2 regions of the Peribacillus sp. YIM B13472 genome follow, and region 2 is predicted to be linked to the other one. Evidence: predicted binding sites of a transcription regulator. Region 2 holds the regulator's gene; the other holds the start of a gene.
What was found. The regulator LexA, encoded in region 2, represses DNA repair genes until DNA is damaged. The targets are predictions, from matches to a motif close to CGAACATATGTTCG.

Region 1 (8,107 bases), on a different contig from region 2:
AATGCATAATATAATAGACATCCCACGATGTATCCATCATTTTTGTTCAGTGTTTCACAAATATTTCACGAATGGTTCTTATTTTTTTGGCTGGTAATATAATACTTTTTATATCAATTGATGGTTACAAGTAGATGATAGTAGGTATGGATATGCAATTAATAATCTTTTGCAAAAACATTATACAGACTCTAAAATGATTGTTATTGGATAATGGTTATTATACGAGCCCGACCTATTATTCGTTAAGGACTGTGTCCTTAAATCGTTCAGTGCAAATCATGAGTGATGTGTGACATTATTCGGCGGGTAATGATATTGGTTACTTTAGCATTGATTTGTCGAAGCACCTCTTTCAAGATAACTGTTTTCCTAACTTTCTCATCAATATGATGAGTGCTCTTGCTTTGATGAGGGTGGAAACGATCATAACGGGTGTCACTCCAACCTTGGCGAAGGAACATGTTAATAACTTTGATTTAAAGAATCTCAAAACTAAAATGGTTAAGGATATTCAATATGCACTTGATTACATAGGTTATGCCTTGATCGAAAAGTGATATTTCATGGCGCTAAATCCATGTTTGAACTCGCCAATTATATTATGATTATGGAATATTCATACAGGTGAATGGAGGTAAGAAAGTCCTATCGATCTTGATCATCAAAAATTGACCTCCCGTAACTTTATGAAGCAGGAAAGGTGGGATGCGTTGTTAATGGACATACATACTTACAACGAAGGGCATCTGTATCCTTCCCGAAATGCTCTAAACACCTATATTTCACAAACATATAGTGGTGATGCCTGAAATCCGCTAATTCCTTGAACGGTGTTTTTTTTCGAAAAAGTAATAACATAACAAATCTTCGGTTTTGTTGCGAAGGCGGGGATTGAAATAATTATGATGTTCCTCGTATCCTTTATATAAAAAACAATACATCGTGAAGGATTCATCGCGTTTGATTTCACTAACCTTAATATTCTCCTTGCGCAAATATCGCCTTACCTCGGCAAGTTCGTCTTGAACCACTTTTAAAATATGTTCGACTAGCTCCGAATAGGGCCTTTTTAATTTAAACGGACTAATTTCGATGACCTTGAGATCCCGGTTTAAGACTGTTATAACCATAGGGAGGTAGATGGCTTTTTCAATCATATTTCGGTCATCTTCTGGAATGCGGGTCATCTTGACCGCTCCTTTCTAATAGCACGGTTTTTAATATTAGTATGTATACCATGTAAAAAAAAAGAACATTTGTTCTGTTTTTTTTATCCTAATGTATTTTCAGTGTATATGCAAGCGGTTTTGATAAATCTAGAAATATTCGTTAACAAGATTATGTTTTCCGGAGTTAGGGAAAGTATGAAGGTATATGGATAATAATTCTTGCAATTTCAGGGGAAAGTGATATATCTAAAATAAACAGTTTTTAATAAGTTTATGCTGCTTTGATAGCAGCATGTCGAGGGAGATAATTATGGATTTGGATACTATTCGTGAGTGGTTTACACTTGATCATATATCTGCACTTATTCAGCAATATCGCTCATTCGGTCCAATTCCTGGGATCTTACTGCCGATGCTGGAAGCTTTTTTGCCCTTTTTGCCTTTAGTGGTGTTCGTGCTTGCTAACGCAACGGCTTTTGGTCTCTGGTGGGGCTTTTTATTTTCTTGGATTGGTGCGGTAGCGGGTTCTTTTTTGATCTTTTGGATTATTAGAAGATATGGTCAAATGAGGTTTTTCCGATTTTTGCAAAAGCATAAACAGGTGCAGAGGTTGATGGTTTGGGTGGAAAGCCATGGATTCGGTCCTTTATTCATATTGCTCTGCTTCCCTTTTACACCTTCGGCCATCGTTAATATCGTGGCAGGACTTTCAAAAGTCAGTCCCTTGCAATATGGACTTGCAGTAGTGGGAGGGAAAGCGGTGATGATCTTTACGATCAGCTTCGTAGGTTACGATTTAGTATCCTTAATTCATAAACCTGTGCGTACGATCATTATCGGGATCGTCATCTTTATCCTATGGTTTGTGGGGAAAAGACTTGAAGTCCGGTTAAATAAAAGCATGAAGAGGGAAGATGGACAATAAATTAGTATATAAATGCAGTAGGGGTTGAACTTGATGGAAAAAACAAACAAGAATTCTTTATCCGATTGGATAAAACCAGCGATGATAGCTTTTGTTATTTACATCTTAATCCGTACATTTTTCTTTTCAAGCTATGATGTTGAAGGGAAGTCGATGCAGCCGACCCTAGAAGATGGAAATAAACTTGTCGTGAATAAAATCAATTACCAGATTCATGATATCAACCGTTTTGACATTATTGTTTTTCATGCGAATTCACAAGAAGATTATGTTAAGCGAGTTATAGGGATTGCAGGTGACCAAATTCGTTATAAAGATGATTGGCTTTACGTAAATGGTGAGAAAGTGGATGAGCCTTATCTTGAGAAATTCAAGGAAGGTTTCCCGGGACAGGACTTTACAGGTGATTTCACATTAAAAGAATTGACGGATGTGACCAAAGTTCCGGAGGGCAAGCTTTTTGTCATGGGTGATAATCGTCTTGAAAGTGCTGACAGCCGTCACTTTGGTTATATACCGGTTGAAAATGTTGTCGGTAAAGTGGATGTTCGATATTGGCCGGTCAAAGAATTCAATTATAAATTTACAGGTGAATGATCATGGAAGCCCCAAATTATGTGGGCTTTTTCTTTTGGGAAAAAACGCGAACGTACGATTGGTGTTTTTTAAAGGGAAACGTTAAAATAATAGAAAGTAAATCTAATTGGAAACAGAAACCTAGTCATGGTGACTAAAGTATTTCTGGTATGATGGATCTAGATATTATGTTGTAAGGGGGAAAAAGAGATGTCACTCCATTTTTTACTGGGAAGATCGGGTGCAGGGAAAACTTCGAATATATTGGACGAAATTCGCTCCAAATTGGCAGAAGATCCCGAAGGAAATCCAATTATCTACCTCGTTCCTGATCAGATGACGTTTCTATCTGAATATAAATTAATTAAAACACCAGGCCTTGCCGGAATGATCCGGACACAGGTTTTTAGTTTTAGTAGGCTTGCTTGGCGCGTTCTTCAGGAGACCGGGGGGATGAGCCGGCTGCATTTGGACAGCGTTGGCGTTAATATGTTGATACGGAAGATCATGGATGATAAAAAGGAAGAGTTAAAGATGTTTCGTCGTTCTGCTGATAAGCAGGGGTTCATTGCACAGATGGAGCTAATGCTGGCTGAGTTCAAGCAGTATTGCATCCAACCTGATGACATTCAAAACTATTTGACCGACACCTCACAGACCGGCAGCGGCATTCAGGATAAACTGCATGATCTTGAATTGGTCTATCAGGCTTTTGAGGATGAAATGGTTAACAAATATTTAGATTCCGAAGACTACTTCACTTTGCTGATCGAGAAAATGGCGGATTCTTCCTATATAAGGGATGCGGATATTTATATCGATGGTTTTTATAGTTTGACTCCACAGGAATTATTGATTGTGGAAGAAATGATCAAGCTGTGCAGGAGTGTAACGATCTCGCTGACGTTAGATCAGCCCTACAGACAATATGCTCCGGATGATTTGCAGTTGTTCAGGCAAACGGGAAATCTATATCATCACCTTTATCAGGCTGGATTGAGGAATGGCATACCGATTTCAGAAGATCGAATCTTAAAAGGAACGGAAAGGTTTGGAAAGAGCCCGGGACTGAATCATCTGGAAACACATTTTTCCATTCGACCTGCCAAAGCGTTTGAGCAGTCGCCAGATGTAACGATCGCCCAGGCAGTTAACCGCAGAGCCGAGATTGAAGGAGTTGCCCGGGACATCTTGTCGTTGGTCAGACAGAAACAGCACCGTTTCAGTGATATTGCGATTTTAGTCCGGAATGGAGAAGCGTACGCAGATATTTTACAAACCGTTTTTCGGGATTATCAAATTCCTTTGTTCGTCGATTCCAAACGGACGATGCTGAATCATCCTTTGATTGAGCTGATTCGTTCCACTTTGGAGATCATCAATGGCTATTGGCGATATGAGCCGGTATTTCGTGCGATCAAGACGGAGCTTCTATTTCCGCTGCAAAATAACCACGATAGAATGCGCGAACAGGTAGATAAGCTGGAAAACTATGTGCTGGCCCGTGGCATTAAAGGAAGCAGGTGGACGTCCAAAGATCGTTGGTCCTACCGGCGCTTCCGCGGACTGGAACTCGAGGACCGGAATCAAACGGATAAGGAAATGCAGCTTGAGCAAGAGTTGAATGAGATGAAGCAATTATTTACCGAGCCCATCTTGAAGCTCTCAAAACGTGTTAAAAAGGCTGTTAATGGCAGGGAATTGTGTGAAGCCCTTTATCTATATCTTGAAGAATTGCATGTACCGGAAAAATTGGAAAAGCTGAAACAAGAGGCAGAAGAAGCAGGTGATTTGGTATCGGCAAGAGAGCATGAGCAAACATGGAATGCAGTTGTCGACCTATTGGATCAATTCGTTGAACTGCTGAGCGGGGAAGAGCTTTCCATGAAACAGTTTGCAGTTATCATTGAAGCTGGTCTGGAGTCTCTTGAATTTTCTTTGGTACCGCCGGCAATTGACCAAGTATTGGTCGCTAATCTAGACTTATCCCGCCTGGATGATGTGAAGACAGCTTTTGTTATCGGCCTGAACGAAGGGGTTCTGCCAGGAAAAGCTGTATCTGACGGGATATTTTCAGATAGTGATCGTGAGGTGCTGCTGGCTGGTGGACTTGATGTTGCCCCAAGCACAAAAGTGCGCCTGCTGGATGAGGAGTTTACAGCGTACAAAGCATTTACTACGCCTGCTGAGGCCCTTTATTTATCATATCCGCTTGCCGATGAGGAAGGAAAGGCACTTTTACCCTCATCTTATTTGAAACGGATAAGGGACGTATTGCCCAACGTGTCCGATGTGTATTATATGAACGATCCGTCCGATCTGCCTGCTGAGGAACAGGTGAAATATGCTGCAAATCATAATGTGGCCCTATCGTACCTGGCTGCCCAATTGCAGCTGAAAAAAAGGAACTATCCAATCCATTCACTATGGTGGGATGTATATAATGCCATTATGGGTGATGAAATGGCCGGTCCTTCAGCAACTAAGGTTTTATCGAGCCTATTTTATCAAAATAGAACAAAGAAATTATCTGAGGAAACAAGTAAGCAATTATACGGTGAAAGCATTCTTACAAGTGTATCCCGGATGGAAATGTTCAATAGCTGCCCGTTTTCCCATTATGCCGCTCATGGCTTGAAATTGCGGGAACGGCAAATTTTCCGTTTGGATGCCCCGGATATAGGCGAGATGTTCCATGGCGCGTTGAAAATGATTTCCGATTATTTAAAGGAACATGATATTCCTTGGTCTGCATTGACCCCGGAACAATGCTTGGAGCTGGCCAGAATTGCTGTGGAGAGACTTGCTCCTAAACTCCAAAATCAGATTTTGTTAAGTACGAACCGCCATCACTATTTACGCAGGAAACTGGAACACGTGATTGGGCGGGCCTCGATCGTATTAAGTGAACATGCAAAGGTGAGCGGTTTTGCCCCAGTCGGATTAGAACTTGGATTCGGAAAAAATGGCGAGCTTCCTCCACTTTCTTTTACATTGAAAAACGGTACGAAGATGGAATTGATCGGGCGGATCGACCGCGTGGATAAAGCGGAAGAAGATGAGGGTGTCTATTTGCGTGTGCTTGATTATAAGTCGAGTGAAAAGGAACTGAACATGAGTGAAGTGTATTATGGACTCGCGCTGCAAATGTTGACATACCTAGATATCGTCGTAACCCATTCCAAGTCGCTTATAGGAAAAGAAGCGATTCCAGCCGGCGTTTTGTATTTTCATGTGCATAATCCCGTTGTCAAATCAAAGGGAATGCTCAGTTTGGATAAAATTGAAGAAGAAATTTATAAAAGTTTTAAAATGAATGGACTTGTACTAGATCATTCAAATGTCATTCAGATGATGGATACCTCGCTTGATATTGAAAATTCGGGTAAGTCGGATATCATTCCAGCTGGTTTTAAAAAGGACGGATCGCTCCTTGCGGCTTCCAAAGTTGCCAGCAGGGAAGAGTTTTCGCTTCTGAATCATCATGTGCGCCGTATTTATCAGGAGGCCGGTGATCGAATGGTCGATGGTGATGTGGATATAACGCCATATAAATTAAAGGAAAAAACGCCGTGTACCTTCTGTTCCTTTAAATCTGTATGCCAATTCGACCAGTCACTGGAGGAAAATCAATTCAGGAATTTGGTACAGAAGAAACAAAATGACGTTCTTGAGCTATTAAGGGGGGAGGGAGAGAACGATGAGTAAAACGAAAATTCCTGCTCTGCCAGGAGACGTGACTTGGACGGAAGATCAATGGAAGGCGATATGGGCTAAAGATCAGGATATTCTGGTTGCGGCCGCTGCAGGTTCAGGGAAAACAGCGGTGCTGGTCAACCGGATCATCCAAAAAGTCATTTCCGAAGAAGATCCAATCGATGTTGATGAACTGCTCGTCGTTACATTCACCAATGCCTCGGCTGCCGAGATGCGCCATCGGGTAAGTGAGGCATTAGAAAAAGCGATCAATGACAATCCGCATTCACAGCATTTGCGTAAGCAGTTGAGCTTGATTAATCGTGCTTCGATTTCCACACTGCATTCCTTTTGTTTAGAGGTGATCAGGAAGTATTATTATCTGACGGATATCGACCCGGGCTTCCGGATTGCAGATTCTACGGAGATCCAGCTGCTCCGTGATGAAGTGATGGAAGAGCTTTTCGAGGAGCAGTATGGCCAAAGTGATAATGAAGAATTCTTTAATTTGGTTGATGCTTTCACTAGCGATCGAAACGATGATGCGCTTCAGAATATCGTTCGATCGCTTCATGATTTTTCGCAATCGAATCCAGATCCGGCCCGATGGCTCGATGGTGCTGCTAGCATGTATGAGTTGGCAGATGATGATGGGATTGATGATCTTTCGTTTATCGATTCATTGAAGTTCGATATTGGTTTACAATTGGCTACTTCTAGGGACTTATTGGAACGCTCGCTTGCGTTGACAAAAATCCCTGGGGGGCCGGCACCAAGGGCTGAGAACTATATAGCTGATCTTGCCCTGGTTGCTAAACTTTCGGAAGTTAAGGATCAATCCTGGAACGCTCTATATGAAGAAATCCAAAATGTGAAATTTGGAACGGCAAAACGCCTTACTGGTGGAGATTTTATCAAAGAAGTTACGGATGAGGCTACCAAGTATCGTGATAAGGCGAAGAAGATCATCAAATCGTTACAGGAAGAGTTATTTTCCCGTAAACCGGAAAGCTATTTGCGGGATATAAGGGAGCTCAAGGGCTATGTCGATACACTTGTAATGCTTGTTAAACAGTTTGAAGATCGATTTTTTGCTGCAAAAGCAGAAAAGAACTTGGTGGATTTCGCCGATTTGGAACATTATTGTCTTCAAATTTTGACAGGGGAAACTGTGGATGGTGAACGAAAACCTTCAGCCGCAGCCGTAGAATACAGGAACCAGTTCAAAGAGGTACTCGTAGATGAGTATCAGGATACGAACCTTGTTCAGGAATCCATCTTAAAACTGGTGACGGCTGACGGCGAATATAATGGGAATCTTTTCATGGTTGGTGATGTCAAGCAGTCCATTTACCGGTTCAGGCTTGCGGAACCGAATCTCTTCCTTGGAAAATACACACGTTTTACTCATGATGGTGTTGATTCCGGACTGAAAATTGATTTAAACCGCAATTTCCGGAGCCGTAAGGAAGTTCTCGACGGGACCAATTTCTTGTTTCAACAGTTGATGGGCATTACAGTCGGTGAGATTGATTATGATGAAGATGCCCAATTGAAAAAAGGTGCCCCATATCCCGAAGAAGATCCAAATCCAATCGAACTCCATTTAATTGATGGAACAGCCGATCCGGAAGCTCATTCGGAAACGGAAGGATCGGATGGCGGGTTTGAAGCCGAGGAGCTTGAAAAAGCACAGCTTGAAGCAAGGCAGATGGCCAAGCTTATTAAAAAGGCTATA
Region 2 (8,107 bases):
TTTTCCGTTTTCCATGTAGGTTGTTTTTTCAACGAGAATCAATGATCCGTCTCTGAATTCTTTGTTCATGCTATTGCCATTCACTCTAAGGAAAAAATATTCTTTATTCGATTTTAGCATCGAATTTAATGTCGGCATATAGGCTTCAATATATTCATTGGTAAAATTAGGTTCTCCAGCAGGGATATTCCCGTAAACACCAATTAATCTTACATTCCTTTCATTTAGGAATTCCATTCCAGGATTATTTCTAACGACAGGTGCTCCTTCAATGAGGTGGGATAGAGGTATTTCAAAGCATGTGGACATCATGCTCAATTTATCCATTAAAGGTTTATTCCGTCCGGATTCCCAGGCCGATACTGCCGTTGGGGCCACTTTTAATATATTTGCCAAATCTTCTTGTGTCATTTTTCTTTCTTTTCTTAACATTTTAATCCGTTCACCAATGTGCATATTTCTTCACCTCTTACTTGAATATACACTATGAGTGAAAGCGAGTAAACTTAAAGTGCGTGAATTTTGTGAAAAAATGTTGGAAACTATACTTCAAGTGTGATATTATTTTTTTAGACAGGTGGTGACAAGATATGACAAACGTTAAGTTCACACTTAAACAAGCGAGGAAGTATAAAGGATTAACTCAAGATGAAATGGCTAAAGTGCTGAAGATGGCCAAGAGAACTTACATTGACTATGAGCAATATAAGATTCCTTTGCGAATCGATAAGGCTTATTTATTTGCTGAATGTGTAGGATTCTCAATCGACGAGATTATTTTTTTTGATCCTCACCTACACTTCAAATGTAGTTGAAAGTTCAAGTGTTCCAGCGTTTCTTCACCAGAGTGGCCATTCGGAATGTAAAGTCTAATCAATTACAATCCTAACTTCCATGGGACAAGATTCAAGAAATGATGGAAAGAAGGTGAACAAAGTGGAAAGGGAAGTTGCAGTAGGAGCTGCTGCCGTTAGCACATTTAAGATTGGAAGGAAATTCGTGGAGAGGTCATTGAGGATATTATCGTACACGACGGTGTTGACAAATTGGCTTATCACTGAAATTATTGATCCTGTTCTCAGGATGAAATACGTGCTTAAAAGAGTAAAAATCCAAATTTCTTGGGTGTTCCTTAATAAAAGGGCTGTATGCTGATACTTTATATAAAATTGACGATTGATACTGAGATCCCATTGAATGACAGACAATTGCTGTGAAACATTTTTATTTACTTAATGTATAGGACGGATTTTCAAAACACCATGAATAGGAGCAATTGGACAATGGCAAATTCTAAGGAAAAGTTAATATGGATGAACAAGCCCTTATCCTTTCCAGGATAAGGGCTTGTTCTTATTTTTGTGAACTTGAAGCATCCCGATTTGCTCCGTATGTACGACTTCATAAAATGAAAAAGACTGCATACCTAAATGAATGAAAGCTAATCTTCATACTTTATCTCCATTTTTATTGAACTTCTTCTAGTTTTTTTCTCCCATCTTTATGAAGATGGCAGGTAATGGTATGCAAAAGTACAATTATATAATAATGAAGGCTAAGGAAGTCCTGGGAAGGAGGGCATTGATAATAGGATGAGTTCGAAAAAATACTACAGGATATTGGAGGAGATAACAATTGAAAAGGAATGTAATCAATTATATCGTTTTTCTTGTCCTCATTCTAACCATATTAATTATGGCTAAGCCAGACGTTTCCTCAGCAGGGAAATTGAAGCCTCCCTCCGAAACTTTCAGTCCAGGGGATTGGTTTCTTGGAAGCATTCCTCCCAATCTTGACAAAGAGAAACCACCGATCGTGTTTGTTCAAGGGAGAAACAGCAGTTCAACCAGCTGGTACGGTGAAACGGAATATCATGGGATCAATGATATGTATACCAAGGCGTATGAAGCAGGCTACCAAACGGTTTTTGTTCAGCTTCATGATTCAGCTGGAAATGGATCAGTGAGCCAATATGCTAATGGAAGGCTTTTAGCACAAATGCTTTCAGAAATCAGTAACCATTTCGGGGGCGAAAAAGTAAATATTATAGCTCACAGCAAAGGGGGGGCAGACACCCAAGCGGCTCTAGTACACTATGGAGCACACCAATATGTTGGAAGGGTCATCACTTTAGCTTCCCCTCATCATGGTTCTTACCTTGCTGATTTGGCTTATAGCTGGTATGCGGGCTGGCTTGGTTCCCTATTAGGTCAAAAAGATGATGGAACTTATTCTTTACAAGTTGGTAAAATGGCGGAATTTCGTTCTGTCACGGATAACCATGTTAACTCTCGTAAAAACATGTATTTCACTGTGGCAGGTATGAACAGAGGCCCGGTTCTTTCAGCTTTATCAATGGGTGGACAATATCTATCTTCATATGGCGAAAATGATGGTCTAGTAAATGTATGGAGTACAAAAATACCCTACGCAACACATTTATTTACGGATCCCAACTTTGATCACGACAATATCCGAGTCGGTTCAGCTGTATTTTCAAGAATTGAACCCTATTTAAGGAGTACTTCCACCGCTGGGATTCCTGGCTTTAATGTCAATTATAAAGAACGAGTTGAAGATGATGTCATTACAACCGCACTCGCTCAAACTGTTCTGGGTGATGACCTGAAACAAAATGTTTGGATTGAACAAAGTTTCCATGTAAATGAATCAGCCCCGGGTAATATAACCATATATACAGCCTCAGATGATGTCGAGGTTGAATTGATTTCTCCATCCAATAAAAAATATTCACCTTCCTTAAAGGTTGATTCAGTCAAAAATGAAACTTCCTTTTTTAATGGTGCAACCATCCAAACATTCAATAGAAACAACCTTGAAATCGGTGACTGGAAAGTGCGAATGAAGACTAAATCGCCAAAAGACGCCTACCTGTTCACAGCGCAATTTAACGAAAAGAATCCCATTACATTAAGTATGCCCGGAAAAGTTAAGCAAAAAGATGCGAAATTTTTAATAAAGAATCCAATGAAAGATAAAAAAACGCCTATCAGCACAACATTTTTGGTTCATTTAGTAGATGAAACCGGTAATGAAATTAGTGGGAAAAGCTCAATTAAGGTAATGGAGCCGGAAAATTTTACTGGTACCCTTCCAGAAGTACCTAAGTCAGGTGTTTATAATGTAACAATTGATGTCAAGGAAAAAAATGTGGATGGCACTGAAAGAACCCGGACGCTGGTTCGTTCGGTCTATATCGAGAAATAATGAAATGCCTTCTCTTATTGAGAAATCCGCTCCCTTTTCAACTACTGTCTACCAAGCCTCATCAAAGCAAGCATCTAGTGGATTTTGGTTAGTCGTTTTTCGGCAGGAGCGTCGTAAATTTCTTCAATCAGGTGAGGGTTTCAACCATTAAAATCATGGTTCGGGATAAGAGTATTCCGAACCTCCTTTTTTTACCAAATGAATACCTTTTCTTAATTGAAAAGGTATTTTTGGGGTAATGTTTAATGGTATGGTTAACATGGGAGATGGTGATTCAGCCAAAGGAAACATTCAGGTCGTAATTGTTAATATAGAAATTAATTTAACGGATATTCGATGGGGATAGAAGCAAGTAGGGCCCTTGCAATACAAGAGATTGATGAATTGCAGCGAGAGACATAGGGTTTAATCTGTCTTATGATAAGTGTCTCTATAAGACAAAATACCAGTTTTAAGTGCAGCATAATTGCCAATGCTTGCATAGCCATAAAACCAGCCCATGAAAATCCCTGCAACCAAGTGATGACGATGACTGATGAAAATGGAAATGAATAAGCCAAGACCCAAAGCGATGGTAGGGATGAATTTTGGATGAATATGAAACATGACCTTAATAAATTGAGTAAGAATCATGATGATAGGAATGGCTATTACCGCATCCCAAAAGTTTGTATGGATGGTTGGGAAGTCCATAATTTCACCACCTTAAATTGAAGTTTTCAAAATTAATTTTCACTTTTTATCAAGGCTTTATACAATAATAAATAAATTCATATTTAAAACTAATAAATAAAAGGTTATGCAACCAGGTTTTGAAAATTTTCAGAGTTCAATTTTAAAGCCGTCAATCCATATAATTATATGGATTGACGGCTTTTTCTGGTTGGCAGCGGGAATGGTTTAATAAAACTCGGAGCGAGCCAACATAAGTATGTTATCTAAATTAAAAGTAATAAACGAAATATCGGACTCATTTTTGATGGACAAGCTGTAACCTTTCTCATGGTTAAGAATATTAATGAAGATAAACAGTAAAAAATAAAGTAATACCTTTTAATGGTAGGTTCTAATGAGCAAGGAAAGATTAATTAAGGAAATTGCTCCTTATGCCCAGAAAATTCAAAAGGAATTTAATATTTTACCTTCTGTTGTCATTGCACAAGCTTATTAGCAAATCAAGGAAAAAATATATTCGGTATAAAAGATGACTTTAAGGGCAAGTCTGTCATTATCCAAAAAATGGAATGCATCAACGGTGTGCCCGTTCAAGTATGAAACAAATTCAGGAAATACCCATCTTGGGAAGAAAGTCTTCGAGATCTTGCCAATCTATACGTAAAGGGGGCGTCTTGGAAGTGAAGTCTATATACAGCTGTCATTGGAGAAAAAGATTACAAAAAAGCACTCAAAGCAATATTCGATGCGGGGTATGCTTCGGATCCGGAATATACAGAAAAACTGGTGAACCTTATCGAAACAAGCGATTTAACTAAATATGATGCAAGCAACGAGGAGGTTTATCATATTGTCATAAAAGGGGATTCCGTCTCTGGGATTGCAAAAGCATATGGTTCTACACAAGTGCAGATTCAACAGTGGAATGGCTTGGTCGATCTTAACCTTATTAAAGTGAATCAAAGATTAAGAGTGAAATGAATTTTAACTGGGAGCGGTATTTTAACGCTCTCCTTTTTTATTTGAATGAGCTTCTTGCCAAAGTATTTATATCAAGAGGGATAGTGTACCTTACATCCGTTATAAAAGATGTAATATTCCCATGAAAATGGATTCTATTAAAAAAATATATCAAAACCTACTCTTCCATATGCATATTGAGAGAATTCGGGACATAAATTAAACAAAACAAAAAAAGCGCGGTTAGCGCTTTTAGTGTATTTGTCTATATAAGCCTATTACTTTTCCAAGTATCGAAACATCTCGTAAAATAATTGGTTCCATATTTGAGTTCTCAGGCTGAAGCCTTATGTAATCCGGTTCCTTAAAGAATCGCTTTACAGTGGCTTCATCATCTTCCGTCATGGCCACGACGATATCTCCATTATTGGCATTGCTTTGTTGTTTGACGATGACATAGTCTCCATCATGAATTCCAGCTTCGATCATACTTTCACCCATGATTTCCAGCATGAAAACATGGTCATCATGTGGAACCATGCTTTCGGGAAGCGGAAAGTATTCTTCTATGTTCTCGATGGCCGTTATGGGCATGCCCGCTGTTACTTTTCCAAGTAACGGCACGTTCACGACATTGGCTTTGGGAATATTGTTCGCTTCCTCCGAATTCATTATTTCAATGGCCCTTGGCTTGGTTGGGTCACGTCTAATCAGGCCTTTACTTTCCAGGCGGGATAAATGTCCGTGTACTGTTGAACTTGATGCAAGTCCCACTGCTTCGCCAATCTCCCGTACGGAAGGTGGATAGCCTTTTTGGCGAACCTCTTCTTTAATGAAATCAAGAATATCTTGCTGCCGTTTTGATAGTTTAGTCATTTGTGCACCTCTTCCCCAATGTTCTTTGGCTATATTATAGCATGGCCCCCAACTCTATACAAACATAAGTTCGAATTTTGTTGTTGACTGAAACAAACGTTCGTATTATAATTTGATCATAACATACGAACGAACATTCGCTTTGGAGGGATATTTATGAAAAAATTATACAAAAATTATATTTATACGATTCTATTAGCGGGATCAGTATTCATCTTTTCAATTTTATTCTCTTGTACATTGAACAATGAACAAAAAAATGATTTCCTTTCTATAGAAGTAAGTGAAGGTGACACCCTATGGGAAATTGCCGAAGAATATGAAGAAGCAAATTTGACAAAAAAAGAATTCATTGGTTGGATAGAAGAGCATAATGAAGTCAGGGCGGATTCGATTAAACCTGGTCAAGTCATCGTCATTCCGGTTAAAGGGGAAGAACTTGTCCAGAATTTGGCGAGTGAGCAGTAAGCAGTGAAGGTAGGGTATTATGAAAGCGGTAATCTATTGTAGGGTCAGCACAGAAAAAGAGTCACAGGAAACATCATTGGCAAGGCAGGAAGATGAATTAGTCAAATTGGCAGAAAAGATGGATGTTGAAGTCATTTCCATCATAAAAGAACAGGCAAGTGGTTATGAGTTGAATAGGGATGGCATTTTTGACATGCTCGAACTATTTAAAACCAAAGAAGCTGAAGTACTATTAATCCAGGACGAAACAAGACTGGGAAGAGGAAATGCCAAAATAGCCCTTTTCCATGTCATCCTTAAAGAAGATGTTAAAATTTATACGCTCTCACACGATGGGGAACTTGAGCTATCGGATTCGGATGCGATGGTCATCCAGATAGTCGGAATTGTAGAAGAATATCAAAGGAAACTACATAATCTTAAAATAAAGCGCGGGATGATAAGGGCCGTTGAAAAAGGGTATCGTCCTCAAAAAAATCTTCAGAATCAAAGGAATTCCACTGGAAGGGACCGTAAGGAGATTCCTATAGAGGAAATTATTAAACTTCGGGCCAATGGATTGACATTTGCTGAAATCGCAGCAACTTTAAGGGGATTTGGATACAATGTATCTAAGGCTACTGTGAACAGGCGTTTCCTCGAACATCAACTGAATACACTGGAAAGTCAATCATAGAACTTGTAATTTCGCTATTTTTTTAATACCATGACAATATCCGCAGATTATGAAGGAGCGAAATTATGTTATCAAAAGAAAAATTAGCCCGTATTAATGAACTTTCTAAAAAGGCAAAGGCTGAAGGTTTGACGGAAGTTGAGGCGAAAGAACAAACCCAATTGAGAAGTGAGTATTTGGAAACATTCAGAAAGTCCATGACCTCTACGTTGGAGCATGTGAAAGTCGTGGATCCAGAAGGTAATGATGTCACTCCTCAAAAGATAAAAAATATAAAAGAAAAAAGAAACTTACATTAATAATGCTTGGATTCTTCTGATGGAACATTCCATTTGAGGATTCTATTAGCAATTTGGAGTAAAAAGAGAGTGCATTCATGTATGTATTCTCCTATTTAGTTTAATCTAAATAGGGGACTTCTCTTATTTCTAGAAAATTGTAATATTGGGGCAGTAAATAGTGATTTTAGTTGTGATATTATGCTTGTCACTATAATATAAAGAGGTACATTACAGGAAGGGATGTTTTTACGATATGTTAGATAAATTAGATGCACTTTCTATTAATACGATTCGTACATTATCGATTGATGCAATTGAAAAGGCTAATTCTGGCCATCCAGGTATGCCAATGGGTGCAGCGCCGATGGCGTATAAACTATGGACCGAATATATGAACCATAACCCGAAAAATCCAGATTGGTTTAATAGAGACCGCTTTGTTCTTTCAGCTGGTCATGGGTCTATGCTGTTATACAGCCTTCTTCATCTATCGGGCTATGGCTTATCTATCGATGATTTGAAAAGCTTCCGCCAATGGGGCAGTAAAACTCCAGGACATCCTGAATACGGACATACTGCTGGTGTAGATGCAACTACTGGGCCGCTTGGACAAGGTATCGCAATGGCAGTCGGAATGGCAATGGCAGAACGTCACTTGGCAGAAAGCTATAACCGCGATTCTTATAATGTGGTCGATCATTATACATATAGCATTTGTGGAGATGGGGATTTAATGGAAGGTGTTTCTGCAGAGGCCGCTTCATTAGCTGGACATCTACAACTCGGAAGACTTGTTGTTTTATATGATTCTAATGATATTTCCCTTGACGGAGACTTAAGTCAATCATTTAGTGAAAGCGTGGCAGACCGGTTTAAATCTTATGGATGGCAATATATCCGCGTTGAGGATGGGAACGATCTTCAGGAAATTGCCAAAGCGATT

Region 1: a site for LexA is predicted at 2,742-2,755, ahead of addB (helicase-exonuclease AddAB subunit AddB). Genes of this name have one in related genera too.

The regions. Positions count from the first base shown of each region.
Region 1 covers NZ_JBHZPG010000001.1:353,999-362,105, reverse strand. Annotated here, with positions in the region: gene ACFX4I_RS01750 (hypothetical protein) at 408-560, shown strand; gene ACFX4I_RS01745 (YhjD family protein) at 819-1,190, opposite strand; gene ACFX4I_RS01740 (TVP38/TMEM64 family protein) at 1,483-2,097, shown strand; gene lepB (signal peptidase I) at 2,131-2,694, shown strand; gene addB (helicase-exonuclease AddAB subunit AddB) at 2,884-6,381, shown strand; gene addA (helicase-exonuclease AddAB subunit AddA) at 6,374-8,107, shown strand, end outside.
Region 2 covers NZ_JBHZPG010000024.1:33,904-42,010, reverse strand. Annotated here, with positions in the region: gene ACFX4I_RS17675 (LexA family protein) at 1-456, opposite strand, end outside; gene ACFX4I_RS17670 (helix-turn-helix transcriptional regulator) at 591-815, shown strand; gene ACFX4I_RS17665 (esterase/lipase family protein) at 1,696-3,228, shown strand; gene ACFX4I_RS17660 (hypothetical protein) at 3,634-3,921, opposite strand; gene ACFX4I_RS17655 (LysM peptidoglycan-binding domain-containing protein) at 4,690-4,884, shown strand; gene lexA (transcriptional repressor LexA) at 5,116-5,739, opposite strand; gene yneA (cell division suppressor protein YneA) at 5,896-6,207, shown strand; gene ACFX4I_RS17640 (YneB family resolvase-like protein) at 6,227-6,883, shown strand; gene ACFX4I_RS17635 (DUF896 domain-containing protein) at 6,949-7,182, shown strand; gene tkt (transketolase) at 7,418-8,107, shown strand, end outside.